DNA from 2 places in the Brucella tritici genome. Region 2 is predicted to be linked to the other one. Evidence: predicted binding sites of a transcription regulator. Region 2 holds the regulator's gene; the other holds the start of a gene.

Region 1 (6,336 bases), on a different contig from region 2:
TCTGGATGTTGCCGGCGCGCTGGCCTTCAATGACGGCAGCATAGTCGTTGGCGACGCGCAGCGTGACCTTCGTGCCGAGTTCCTTGCCGAGATAGGCAGCCAGAGGCGCGTAACGGTCGGAAGTGGTCGAAGCGTTTTCAGCCGGGATCACGCCCAGAACGATTTCCGGATAATCCTTGCTCCAGTCAGCAGCCTGAGCAGTGGAAGCCATCATTGGCATGGTCAGCGTTGCGGTAAGCGCAGCAGCCGCCAGAAAGTTTCTACGGTTAAGCATAGGTATCTCCTGTTAATCCTGAGTTTGGAGCGTGTTTCTTTTCCGGAGCTTTGTGCGCTCAGGCGGAAAGCTGGCGCAGAACGGCTTCAGCCGACTGCGGAACTGGCATCGGCATTGGCTCATCCTGCTGCTCATCGGCGTCGATGACGTCAGCGGCTTCCATGCCGTAAAGGTCGCGTGATGCCATATCTGTCAGCATCGACGGTGTGCCGCGGAATACGATCTTGCCGGCAGACATGCCGACGAGGCGGTCGCAATAGCTGCGCGCAATATCGAGCGAGTGCAGATTGCAGAGAACCGTGATGCCATATTCGCGATTGATGCGACGCAGGGCGTCCATGACGCTGCGGGTGTTGCGCGGATCGAGCGACGCAATCGGCTCGTCGGCGAGAATGATGCGCGGCTGCTGGACGAGCGCACGGGCAATCGCCACGCGCTGCTGCTGGCCGCCCGAAAGTTCATCAGCGCGATGCGCCGCAAGATGCGCAATATCGAACTGCTGCAAGGCGGAAAGAGCGATCAGGCGTTCTTCATCGCTCCAGATACGCAGGAGCGATTTCGGCGTCGAAACATAGTTGAGACGCCCCATCAGAACATTGGTCAGAACATCCAGACGGTCAACCAGATTGAAATGCTGGAAAATCATCGCGCATTGAGCGCGCCAGTCACGCAGCCCCGAACCCTTGAGCCCGGTAACATCGCGACCGTCCCAGTGAATTGTTCCCTCGGATGGCTCGACGAGGCGATTGATCATACGCAGCAGCGTCGACTTGCCCGCGCCAGAGCGCCCGATAATCCCCACAAACGTGCCCGGCTCGATTTCGAGGTCCACACCCGAAACCGCCACCTTGTCATTATAGCGGCGCGTTATGTTTTTCAGTTGAAGCATGAATTCGTCTCCATTCATGCTTACTCTGAATTGCTTCCATGACACTGCAATGAAAGCATAATGACGTTTGTGTAAATTTACACGCCGCTATAGGTGTTTTCCCTAAGCTATTGTTTTAGCGGTTATTTCCTTCAGGTGATGAAGGAAGGTCTCTGTGGATGCGTTGACATCGCCGGAATTGTCTATTGTGACAACATCCCTGGCACCGTCATCGAAGCTCACTTCACGCGCAAGCCGCGCGGTGATTTCGTCCCGGCTTTCGCGACCACGCGATGCAAGCCGTTCTGCCAGAACGTCCGGCCGGGCCGTTATCACAACCACAGAGCGCGACGTGTAGAGCCTGCGGATATCGCCCAGAACCCGGCGCGAAACGTTGGCTATCACCACCGTGCCCTCGGCGATTTCATCCTCAAGCGATTTCGGCAAGCCATAGCTCAGCCCATGTGCCTGCCAGTGCAGGGCGAAAGCTCCCTCGCCTGCCGATTTTGCAAATGCTGTCTCATCCAGACTGTCATGATCTTCGGTTCCCGGCATTTGCGGGCGTGTGATGATGCGACGTACAAAATGAAAACGCGTGTCGCCCGCAAGGGCCACACGCGCTGCATCCATGATCGTATCCTTGCCGGCCCCGCTGGGGCCGACGACGGCGACGAAACAGCCTTTCGGCATATCGGATTGCATTTGCATCAGAGCACCCGTTCGCCTTCGCGCCAGACAGTGCGGACAACCGGGATCGCACCTTTCGGGCGCACGCGAACCAGATCGGCACGTTTTCCGATAGCGATTTCGCCGCGATCATCCATGGCCATGGCATCAGCCGGGTTCTTGGTTACAAGGCGGACGGCCTGTGGCAGCGCAATCGGACGCTCGCCCGAAGCAAGGCCGAAAGCCGACTGAATAAGGCTGAACGGAATATAATCCGAAGACAGGATGTCGAGGCTGCCATTGTCGACGAGATCGCGTGCAGCGATGTTGCCCGAATGGGAGCCACCGCGAACGATGTTCGGCGCGCCCATCAGGATTGAGAGGCCTGCGCCTTTGGAAGCATTGGCGGCTTCCATCGTGGTCGGAAACTCGGCAATCCGCACGCCATGGTCGAGCGATTCATCGACATGGGCGCAGGTCGCATCATCGTGGCTGGCCAGAACGATGTCGCGCGTCGCCGCCAGTTCGGCAATGGCGCGACGATGTCTGGCCGAATAGGCGTCCGAATCCGCCATGCGCTTCTCACAATGCACCCGGAACTCCTCATCCGTGAGCTTCATCTTGCGCATGTAATAAGTGCGATAGGTCTCAAGATCAACGAATTGACGCTGTCCCGGCGCATGATCCATCAGCGAAGCGAGTTTTACGCGGTCATCGCCTGCGAAAAGCTCGAATGTTTCGAGGCAATCTGCTGAGGAAACTTCGCAGCGCAGGTGCAGAAAGTGGTCTGCACGCAGGCGGTTTTCGCGAACACCGCTTTCAATGGCGTCCGCAAGCATGCGCATATCCTTGCCCACGAAGTCGCGGTCATAGTCCGTGCCGACACGCATCGCGTCAAAAACTGTCGTGATGCCGGATGCTGCTACCTGCGCATCATGCGCCTGAACCGCTGCATCGACATTCCAGCGCACCTTTGGACGCGGCGCATAATGGCTTTCGAGCTGGTCGGTGTGCAACTCGATGAGACCCGGAATGACATAATCGCCGTCCATGTCATCGCCGCCATTGGCATAGCCTTGATCGATGGCGGCAATTTTACCGTCACGGATCAAAATTGAACCCGAAACAATCTCGTCAGCGAGCACGATCTGCGCATTTTTCAGAACGATTTCATTAGCCATTGGATAGCTCTTTCATGACCGCATTTGCATTGGCGGCAGTTTCATATTTCGAGAGGAAGGCTTCGATATCGAGCGCGCGGAAATCATCGAGCGCATCGCGCAGACGATCATGGCTCCAGTCCCACCAGGCCAGTCGATCCAGACGATTGCCGGTCGCAGCGTCGAAGCGTTCGCGAATGAGACGCGCCGGTACGCCGCCCACAATCGTATAGGGGGCCACGTCCTTGCTCACCACCGCACCAGCACCGACAACGGCACCATTGCCAACCGTCACACTCGGCAAGATGGTGGAGCCATGGCCGAGCCATGTGTCGTGACCGATTTTCACGGCATTGCCGCGACGCCAATCAAAGAACTCCGTCTCATCCTTTTCTTCCGGCCAGTAATCACCGGCGCGGTAGGTGAAATGATGCAGCGTCGGACGCCATGTCGGATGGTTGGTGGCGTTGATACGCACATGACTGGCGATGTTGGAAAACTTGCCGATTTCCGCACACCAGATTTCGCAATCGACGCCGAGATAGGAATAGTCGTCGAGTACAGTCTCCGAAACGCGACTGCGCTCGCCGATCTCCGTATAACGACCGAGTGTGCAACCGCTGACGATGGCGGTTTCATACACCAGCGGTTCTACCGATAGCTTGGTCATGCCGCTGCCCTCGGCGAGAAAGCTGTCACGTCGATAATCCGGTCGGCAACTTCCGTGCGCACGTCCTCATCGTGGAAAATGCCGAGCATGGCGACGCCCTGCTCCTTCTTGGTCTTGATGAGATCAACTACGACCGCACGGTTCTTCGCATCAAGCGAGGCGGTCGGCTCATCGAGCAGCAATACCGGATGATCCGTGATGAAACCGCGTGCGATATTCACGCGCTGCTGTTCACCGCCGGAGAAAGTCGCAGGCGGCAAGGCCCACAGACGTTCCGGCAGGTTGAGTTGTGACAGAAGCTCGCGAGCGCGTTTCAGCGCCATTTCGCGATCAACACCGCGAGCCACCAATGGCTCCGCAACGACATCGATTGCCGCCACGCGCGGCAATGTGCGCAGGAATTGGCTGACATAGCCAATCGTATCGCGCCGAACGGCCAGCACTTCGCGCGGATCGGCAGTGGCAAGATCGACAACCGCGTCGGCATGACGGATCAGGATTGAACCACCATTGACCGCATAATTACCGTAGACCATTTTCAGGATCGAGCTTTTGCCAGCCCCCGAAGGACCGCCAAGCACGGCGCATTCACCGGCATGGAGTTCAAAATTCACGCCGCGAACGACCGGAAGTTCAATGCCGCCTTGAAGATGCATGACGAAGGTTTTCGTGACATCGGTGACGGCAAGCGGGGCTGATGTTTGCAACATAGACATTTTTCACCTCACGCAAGAAGTTCGGCTAATTTAGGAACAACGTGCGATAAATATCTGTTTTAATTTACTAAACCTGCAAGATAGACGACACAAGAAGCTGCGTGTAAGGCGCCTGCGGGTCATCCAGAACTCGGTCGGTCAGGCCCTGCTCGACAATATGGCCGTCTTTCATGACCATGATGCGATGGGACAGAAGCCGGGCCACGGCGAGATCGTGAGTAACGATAATCACCGAGAGGCCAAGATCACTCACCAGACCGCGCAGCAGGTCGAGAAGACGTGCCTGCACGGACACGTCGAGACCGCCGGTCGGTTCATCCATGAAAACAAGACGCGGCGCAGTCACCAGATTGCGGGCAATCTGCAAGCGCTGGCGCATGCCGCCAGAGAAGGCGCGTGGCTGATCGTCGATACGGTCGGAAGCTATTTCGACACGACCAAGCCATTCCGTGGCCGTCGAGCGGATATTGCCATAATGGCGTTCACCGACTGCCATCAGACGTTCGCCGACATTGGCGCCAGCCGAAACCGTCATGCGCAATCCGTCTGCCGGGTTCTGATGCACAAAACCCCAGTCCGTCCGCATCAGGAAACGGCGTTCCGCCTCGCCGATCTTGTAGAGATCGCGGAATTCACCGTCGCGCATCCGGTATTCAACCGTGCCAGACGTCGGTTCCAGACGGGTTGCCAGACTATTCAGGAGCGTCGTTTTGCCAGAACCGGATTCGCCGACGATGGCCAGCACTTCGCCCGGCCACAGATTGAAGGAAATGTCCGCACAGCCCCGGCGATTGCCGTAAAATTTCGACAGGCTGTTTACTCTCAGCAGGGGTTCGCTGTTCATTTTACTGTCTCCTTGGCCGCGGCCTCATTGTTCGCTGCCAGATGACCGAAATGGCCGTTGGCCTGACGGTCTTCGCAAAAATCAGTGTCGGAGCAGACAAACATCGAGCCGCCGCGATCATCGAGCACGACTTCATCCAGATAGACGCCCTTCGCGCCGCACAGCGCACAGGGTTCCTTGAACTTCTGCACTTCGAACGGATGATCCTCGAAATCGAGGCTCACCACCTGCGTATAAGGCGGGACGGCATAGATGCGCTTTTCGCGACCGGCGCCGAACAATTGCAATGCCGGAGACATATGCATTTTCGGATTGTCGAATTTCGGCGTCGGCGAAGGCGCCATCACATAGCGCCCTTCGATCATCACCGGATAATCGTAGGTCTTGGCGATATGGCCGTGACGCGCGATGTCTTCGTAGAGCTTCACATGCATGAGGCCATATTCGGCCAGCGCGTGCATCTTGCGGGTTTCGGTTTCACGGGGCTCCAGAAAACGCAACGGCTCGGGGATCGGCACCTGATAGACGATCACCTGCCCTTCGGTCAGCGGATATTCCGGAATGCGGTGACGGGTCTGGATGATGGTCGCCTCGCCCGTATGGGTCGTCACGGCAACATCGGCTGTCTTCTGGAAGAAAGCGCGGATGGAGACGGCATTGGTCGTATCGTCGGCACCCTGATCGATGACCTTCAGCACATCGTCCGGCCCGATGATCGAGGCGGTTACCTGCACGCCGCCAGTTCCCCAGCCATAGGGCATCGGCATTTCACGGCTGGCGAAAGGCACCTGATAGCCGGGAACGGCAATGGCCTTCAGGATGGCGCGGCGGATCATTCGCTTGGTCTGCTCGTCCAGATAGGCGAAGTTGTAGTTGGCCAGATCGCTCATTCTGCGGCCTCTTTCATCTGGTTGTGCGCTTGGTCATATTCCGCACGCATACGGCGGATGAGATCGAGTTCTGCCTGGAAATCCACGTAATGCGGCAGTTTCAGATGCTCAACGAAACCGGTGGACTGCACATTGTCGGAATGGGAGATGACGAATTCCTCGTCCTGTGCGGGAGCGGTCACATCCGTATCGAACTCGCGAACACGCAGCGCACGGTCGCAGAGCGACATGGACATGGCCTTGCGCTC
Region 2 (6,336 bases):
ATGATGCTGATCGTTCTAGGCTTGTCGCTGCCGATCGGTGTCGCCGCTTCGATCTATCTGGAAGAATTCGCCAAGAAGAACCGGTTCACCGACATGATTGAGGTGAACATCAATAATCTGGCGGCCGTGCCATCCATCGTGTTCGGCCTGCTCGGGCTTGCAGTCTTCATCAATTTCTTCGGCCTGCCACGTTCTGCGTCTCTGGTCGGTGGTCTGGTGCTGACACTGATGACGCTTCCCACCATCATCATTGCAACGCGCGCCGCCCTTCGCGCTGTACCGCCTTCCATTCGCGCCGCAGCTCTTGGTCTTGGTGCGTCGAAAACGCAGATGGTGTTCCACCATGTCCTGCCGCTCGCCGCACCCGGCATCCTGACCGGCACGATCATCGGTCTTGCCCACGCGCTTGGTGAAACCGCACCGCTTCTTCTCATCGGCATGGTGGCCTTTGTCGCTGACGTACCGTCGACACCGATGGACCCGTCGACTGCTCTTCCGGTGCAGATCTATATGTGGGCAAATGAAGCAGAACGCGCCTTTGTGGAACGCACGTCAGGCGCTATCATTGTCCTGCTTCTGTTCCTTGCCGTGATGAATATTGCAGCAATCATTCTGCGCCGCCGCTTCGAGCGCCGCTGGTAAAACGGGAGTCGAAAGCTATGAATCTGATGACTGAACGATCTCTCGAGAAAGCCGTAGGAGAAAAAATGAACGCCAACGCCAATTCCATAAAGATGCGCGGCGACAAGGTCTGCGTATTTTATGGCGAGAAGCAGGCGCTGTTCGACGTCGATCTGGATATCCAGGAAAAGATGGTCACGGCGCTGATCGGCCCTTCCGGTTGCGGCAAGTCCACTTTCCTGCGTTCGCTCAATCGCATGAACGACACGATCGAGGGCTGCAAGGTTGGCGGCAAGATCACGCTCGACAATGAAGACATCTACGATCCGAAGATCGATGTCGTCGAACTGCGCGCCCGCGTTGGCATGGTGTTCCAGAAACCGAACCCATTTCCGAAATCGATCTATGAAAATGTCGCCTACGGTCCGCGCATTCATGGTCTCGCCCGTACCAAGACCGATCTTGAAGAAATCGTCGTGACGAGCTTGCAGAAGGCGAGCTTGTTCGAGGAAGTGAAGGACCGTCTGCACGATGCGGGCACCGGCCTTTCCGGCGGCCAGCAGCAGCGCCTTTGCATCGCACGCGCGATTGCGGTGAGCCCGGAAGTCATCCTCATGGACGAACCGTGTTCAGCACTTGACCCGATTGCCACCGCGAAGGTTGAAGAGCTGATCGACGAACTGCGCCAGAACTATACGATCGTGATCGTCACGCACTCCATGCAGCAGGCCGCGCGCGTTTCGCAACGCACTGCCATGTTCCACCTCGGCAATCTGGTCGAAGTGGGGGACACGGAAACCATGTTCACCGCGCCTACCGAAAAGCGCACGCAGGACTACATCACCGGACGCTTCGGCTGATCCGGAACTGCGCTTCAACAGATAGACAGTGCGGCTTCCCCGCAATTTATATTACGAGGTCTACTATGCCGTCTCAGCATACCGTTCGCTCCTACGATGAGGAATTGAAGTTTCTCTCCCATAAGATCGCCGAAATGGGCGGACATGCGGAACGTATGGTCGAGCAGTCGGTCGCCGCTATCGTCAATGCGGACAATGCGCTCGCACAGCGCGTCATCTCCGACGATCTTATCCTCGATGCCAGTGAGCGCGAGATTGACGACAAGGCTGTGATGATTATCGCCAAGCGTCAGCCTATGGCTGTGGACCTGCGTGAGATCATCGGCTCGATCCGCATTTCTGCCGATCTGGAACGCGTGGGCGATCTGGGTAAGAACATCGCCAAGCGTGTTGCCGCCGTTTCGGAATCGCGTCAGCCGGTAAAGCTTTATCGCGGGCTCGAAACACTGGCGGAACTGGCACTGACCCAGCTCAAGGACGTCCTCGACGCCTATGCATCGCGCTCGGTACAGCAGATCAACGTCGTTCGCGACCGCGACGACGAGATCGACGCCATGTACACGTCTCTGTTCCGCGAACTCTTGACTTACATGATGGAAGACCCGCGCAATATCTCCGCCTGCACGCATCTTCTGTTCTGCGCGAAGAACATCGAGCGCATCGGGGATCATGCGACTAATATTGCGGAGACCGTCTATTACATTGTGACCGGCCTGCAAATGCCGGCCGAACGACCGAAGGAAGACCTGAGCCACGGTATTGTCGTGGATGAGGCACGTAAACCCTGAACTACAGCCAGCCGGACTTTGGTCCGGCGGGTGAGAATGAGTGAATAGCGCGGCGGCACGCGGTCGATTGGGGGGATTTTATCCACCGCCCGCCGAATTTGGATAGGGAAATACTGGATGTCACAGGCACCCAAAATCGCTGTGGTCGAAGACGAAGAGGCGCTGAGCGTGCTGCTTCGCTACAATCTTGAGGCAGAGGGTTATCAGGTCGATACGATGCTGCGCGGCGACGAGGCCGAAATCGCCTTGCGCGAGAACGTGCCGGATCTGCTCATTCTGGACTGGATGCTGCCGGGCGTATCTGGCATCGAGCTTTGCCGCCGCCTGCGTCAATGGTCGGAAACGGAACGCCTACCCATCATCATGCTGACGGCACGTGGCGAGGAGAGCGAACGGGTACGCGGCCTCAGCGTTGGTGCGGACGATTATGTCGTGAAGCCATTTTCGACGCCGGAACTGCTGGCGCGCGTCAAAGCCATGCTGCGCCGGTCCAATCCGAGCATTCTTTCGCATGTGCTGAAAGTGGGCGATCTGGTTCTCGATCGCCAGCAGCATCGCGTTTATCGTAAGGAAAAGGAAGTTCGTCTTGGACCGACGGAATTCCGCCTGCTCGAATATTTCATGATGTCGCCTGGTCGTGTTTTCTCGCGCAGCCAGCTTCTGGATGGCGTTTGGGGACCGGACATTTATGTCGATGATCGCACGGTGGACGTCCATGTAGGACGGTTACGCAAAGCGATCAATGTCGGTCGGGCCCTCGATCCCATTCGCACCGTTCGGGGTGCCGGTTATTCTTTCGGGTGACGGACGCCATTATCTGAGACTTCAAGAACTGGACTTGTCCGACCCGCCGAAGTTTCCTTGGCGGGTCGTTTTTGTTTCCGGCCAAGCTTTGCGTGATGCAGATCGCACTCGCCCGATTCGCATTGCAACGACCCGAAACAGGCGTCAGAAGTCTCATCTCACGCGATGTTACAAACATGTTGCGAAAGTTGACGAAGAGCAACGGAACCCGCCTCGAAACAGAAACTCCGCAGATCATTTGAAACACCACAAATGTGTATGCAAAAAATGTACAAGCAAAAGCGAATTAAGGCAGGGATATGGCGTGTATTACGAGACTTTGAATCTCATTAAATCAATATCTTATCTGAATTGGCCATTCTTGTTAAGAAATTGTTAATATATTTAAAGGGCTTGTAGGCATATTCGCACTCTCGATTCGGAGTTGCTTTTGGACATTTTAGTCGCCTCCAGCATTGTTGGGATTTGACCCGTCGCCTTTTTTTGGCCTAAAAATTCCAAAACCTTGAATTCGATTAAGCGACAGTAGGGCGTGTGACTTTGATCTTCGTCCTCTTTGACTTGCACCGCAGTCAGACGTTCGCGCGCATCGTTCCAGATGTGTTCGCCTGAATGGATGACTGGATCAGTTAAGGGTCCTAACATGAGACTGAGCCATTGACGCGCGCCGCGAAGTGGAAATTACCCGTTCTTATCGGGCTGGTGGTTGCGCCTTTCGTGGTGACCGGTTGCACGACGACCGGAACCTCGGGAAAAGCCAATTCGGAAAAGACGGCGGCAAGCCACGTCAAGTCCGTCAATGGCGTAAAGACCTACACCTACACCACACGGGACAAGAATTGTCTTGAACGTGCGATGTTCTTCGAATCCAACCGTTCAAGTTCCGATGGTCTTCTGGCGGTCGGCACCGTCGTTATGAACCGCCTCGCGTCGGGACGTTATCCGGATACGATTTGCGGCGTTGTCGGTCAGAAGAACCAGTTTGCACCCGGTGTTCTCACCCGCCAGATGAATTCCAAGGCGCTGCCCGACGTTCAGGCTGCCGCCGATGCAGTCTTGAAAGGCGAGCGCCATCCAAAACTCAAGAACGCCATGTTCTTTCACACGGCGGGTCTGAAATTCCCTTACAACAACATGCATTACGTGCTCGTGGCCGGTGGAAATTCCTTCTACGAGAAGCGCAATCGTGACGGCTCGCTGCAAAATCCAGTTCCGCAGGAGCCCTACAATCTGGCTATGGCCTATTCGCCGCAATCACCGTCTCTTCCGCAGGATCCGTCTTATGACGTTACACTGCCGCAGACCGGTCCGGTTCCGGGAACGGAGCCAACCGTTCAGGTGGCGCTCGCGGAAGCTGTAAAGGCTCAAAGCGTGGAGCAGAGTGTCGGTGCCGGTCCGCAGGCTCGTAGCGACCGCTTGGCGCGTCACCGCGGAGCAGTATCTCAGCAGGAACCACATATGCAGGTGGCCTCCTACCAGCCGCAATTCGATACGACGGCTCCGCAACCGACATCGCTCGGCTATGCTCCGGCAAGCCAGAAGCAGGCTGATGCCATTGGTGCGCTTCTTCTGTCGCAGGATCGTCCCGAAGCGCCGCTGTAAGAAGCGCTTTTATAATCTGATAATCTGCAACGCCGGTCTGGTTCACCCCGACCGGCGTTTTGATTTCCTAGCTGGTTGTTGTCGCTTTCCAGCGAAAGTCTCAGCGGTAGATCGGGCGATAGATCACCATCTGGGTGTCGTAGAAATCGACCTGATTCTGCCAGGCACGCCTGTCAGCTCTGCGATCGAGGTCCAGTCGCATCAGGCAGTTGGCAAAAGCGTCGGTATTGGCCTTGAAGCCATAGCTGCGGCAGGTCTGTACGTCGGCGGCACGCCGTTGTTCCGGCGTCATGGTCACGCACCCTGCCAGAAGACCGGTAACGCCCAGCAAGATAAGCACATTCTTATTCATTACTGTCTGCTTTCTTCTGCACTGACCGCAGATTTACTATAACGCAAAGGCAGGAAAAAAGGTGGTGAAATTATGCCGTCTGATAAACTGTCGGTGATTCCACATCCTAAGAGGTCTTCCACCCATGGCTCATGAACAGCTGAACCCAGTCATCGATCCGATGAAACTCGAACGTCTTGCGGAAGTCGCCGTTCGCGTTGGTCTGCAATTGCGCGAGGGGCAGGATCTTGTCATTACCGCGCCGGTCGTGGCCTTGCCGCTGGTTCGCCTTATCGCCAAGCACGCCTACAAGGCCGGGGCCGGATTGGTAACGCCGTTCTTCGCGGATGACGAAATGGCGCTTGCCCGTTACGAGAACGCATCCGATGCGAGTTTCGATCGCGCGGCAAGCTGGCTTTATGAAGGGATGGCAAAAGCCTATTCGGATGGCGCTGCCCGGCTGGCCATCGCTGCCGACAATCCGATGCTTCTCTCCAACCAGGACCCGGCCAAGGTTTCGCGCGCCAACCGGGCCAATTCGAAAGCCTATCAGCCGGCACTCGAAAAGATTGCTGGTTTCGACATCAACTGGAACATCGTCTCCTATCCCAATCCGGCATGGGCAAAGCTCATGTTTCCAAATGAGCCGGCGGACATCGCCAGTCGCAAGCTGGCCGATGCGATCTTCTCGGCTTCGCGTGTCGATGTCGACGATCCGGTCGGTGCCTGGGCGGCGCACAACGCAGCGCTTCGCACCCGCACCCGTTTCCTGAATGGCAAGGCGTATAGTGCCCTGCATTTCAAAGGCCCGAACACCGATCTGACGGTCGGGCTTGCCGACGGTCATGAATGGCACGGCGGCGCGTCTACGGCGAAGAATGGGATCACCTGCAATCCGAACATTCCGACGGAAGAAGTGTTCACTGCACCGCATGCATTGCGTGTCGAAGGTTATGTGACGAGTACCAAGCCTCTGTCGCATCAGGGCACATTGATCGAGAATATTGCGGTTCGCTTTAAAGGCGGACGAATTATCGAGGCGAAGGCAAGCCGCGGTGAAGAAGTGCTCAACAAGGTGCTGGATACGGATGAAGGTGCCCGTCATCTGGGTGAAGTGGCGCTGGTTCCGCATTCATCGCCGATATCGCAGAGTGGGCTTTTGTTCTACAACACCCTGTTTGACGAGAATGCCGCAAGCCACATCGCACTCGGCCAGTGCTATTCCAAGTGCTTTATCGACGGCGCAAAACTGACGCCGGAACAGATCAAGGCGCAGGGTGGTAATTCGAGCCTTATCCATATCGACTGGATGATCGGCTCCGGCCAGATC

What was found. The regulator PhoB, encoded in region 2, activates phosphate uptake and scavenging genes when phosphate is short. The targets are predictions, from matches to a motif close to TGTCATNNANCTGTCAT.
Region 1: phnC (phosphonate ABC transporter ATP-binding protein) is a predicted target of PhoB. The motif match lies at 1,213-1,229, and genes of this name have one in related genera.

Annotation. Positions count from the first base shown of each region.
Region 1 covers NZ_WBVY01000001.1:462,142-468,477, reverse strand. Annotated here, with positions in the region: gene phnD (phosphonate ABC transporter substrate-binding protein) at 1-274, opposite strand, end outside; gene phnC (phosphonate ABC transporter ATP-binding protein) at 333-1,163, opposite strand; gene phnN (phosphonate metabolism protein/1,5-bisphosphokinase (PRPP-forming) PhnN) at 1,266-1,844, opposite strand; gene F9K94_RS02350 (alpha-D-ribose 1-methylphosphonate 5-triphosphate diphosphatase) at 1,850-2,989, opposite strand; gene F9K94_RS02345 (DapH/DapD/GlmU-related protein) at 2,982-3,638, opposite strand; gene phnL (phosphonate C-P lyase system protein PhnL) at 3,635-4,354, opposite strand; gene phnK (phosphonate C-P lyase system protein PhnK) at 4,422-5,198, opposite strand; gene F9K94_RS02330 (alpha-D-ribose 1-methylphosphonate 5-phosphate C-P-lyase PhnJ) at 5,195-6,088, opposite strand; gene F9K94_RS02325 (carbon-phosphorus lyase complex subunit PhnI) at 6,085-6,336, opposite strand, start outside.
Region 2 covers NZ_WBVY01000003.1:269,285-275,620, forward strand. Annotated here, with positions in the region: gene pstA (phosphate ABC transporter permease PstA) at 1-642, shown strand, start outside; gene pstB (phosphate ABC transporter ATP-binding protein PstB) at 708-1,481, shown strand; gene phoU (phosphate signaling complex protein PhoU) at 1,547-2,269, shown strand; gene phoB (phosphate regulon transcriptional regulator PhoB) at 2,387-3,073, shown strand; gene F9K94_RS11180 (cell wall hydrolase) at 3,731-4,675, shown strand; gene F9K94_RS11185 (hypothetical protein) at 4,776-5,027, opposite strand; gene F9K94_RS11190 (aminopeptidase) at 5,152-6,336, shown strand, end outside.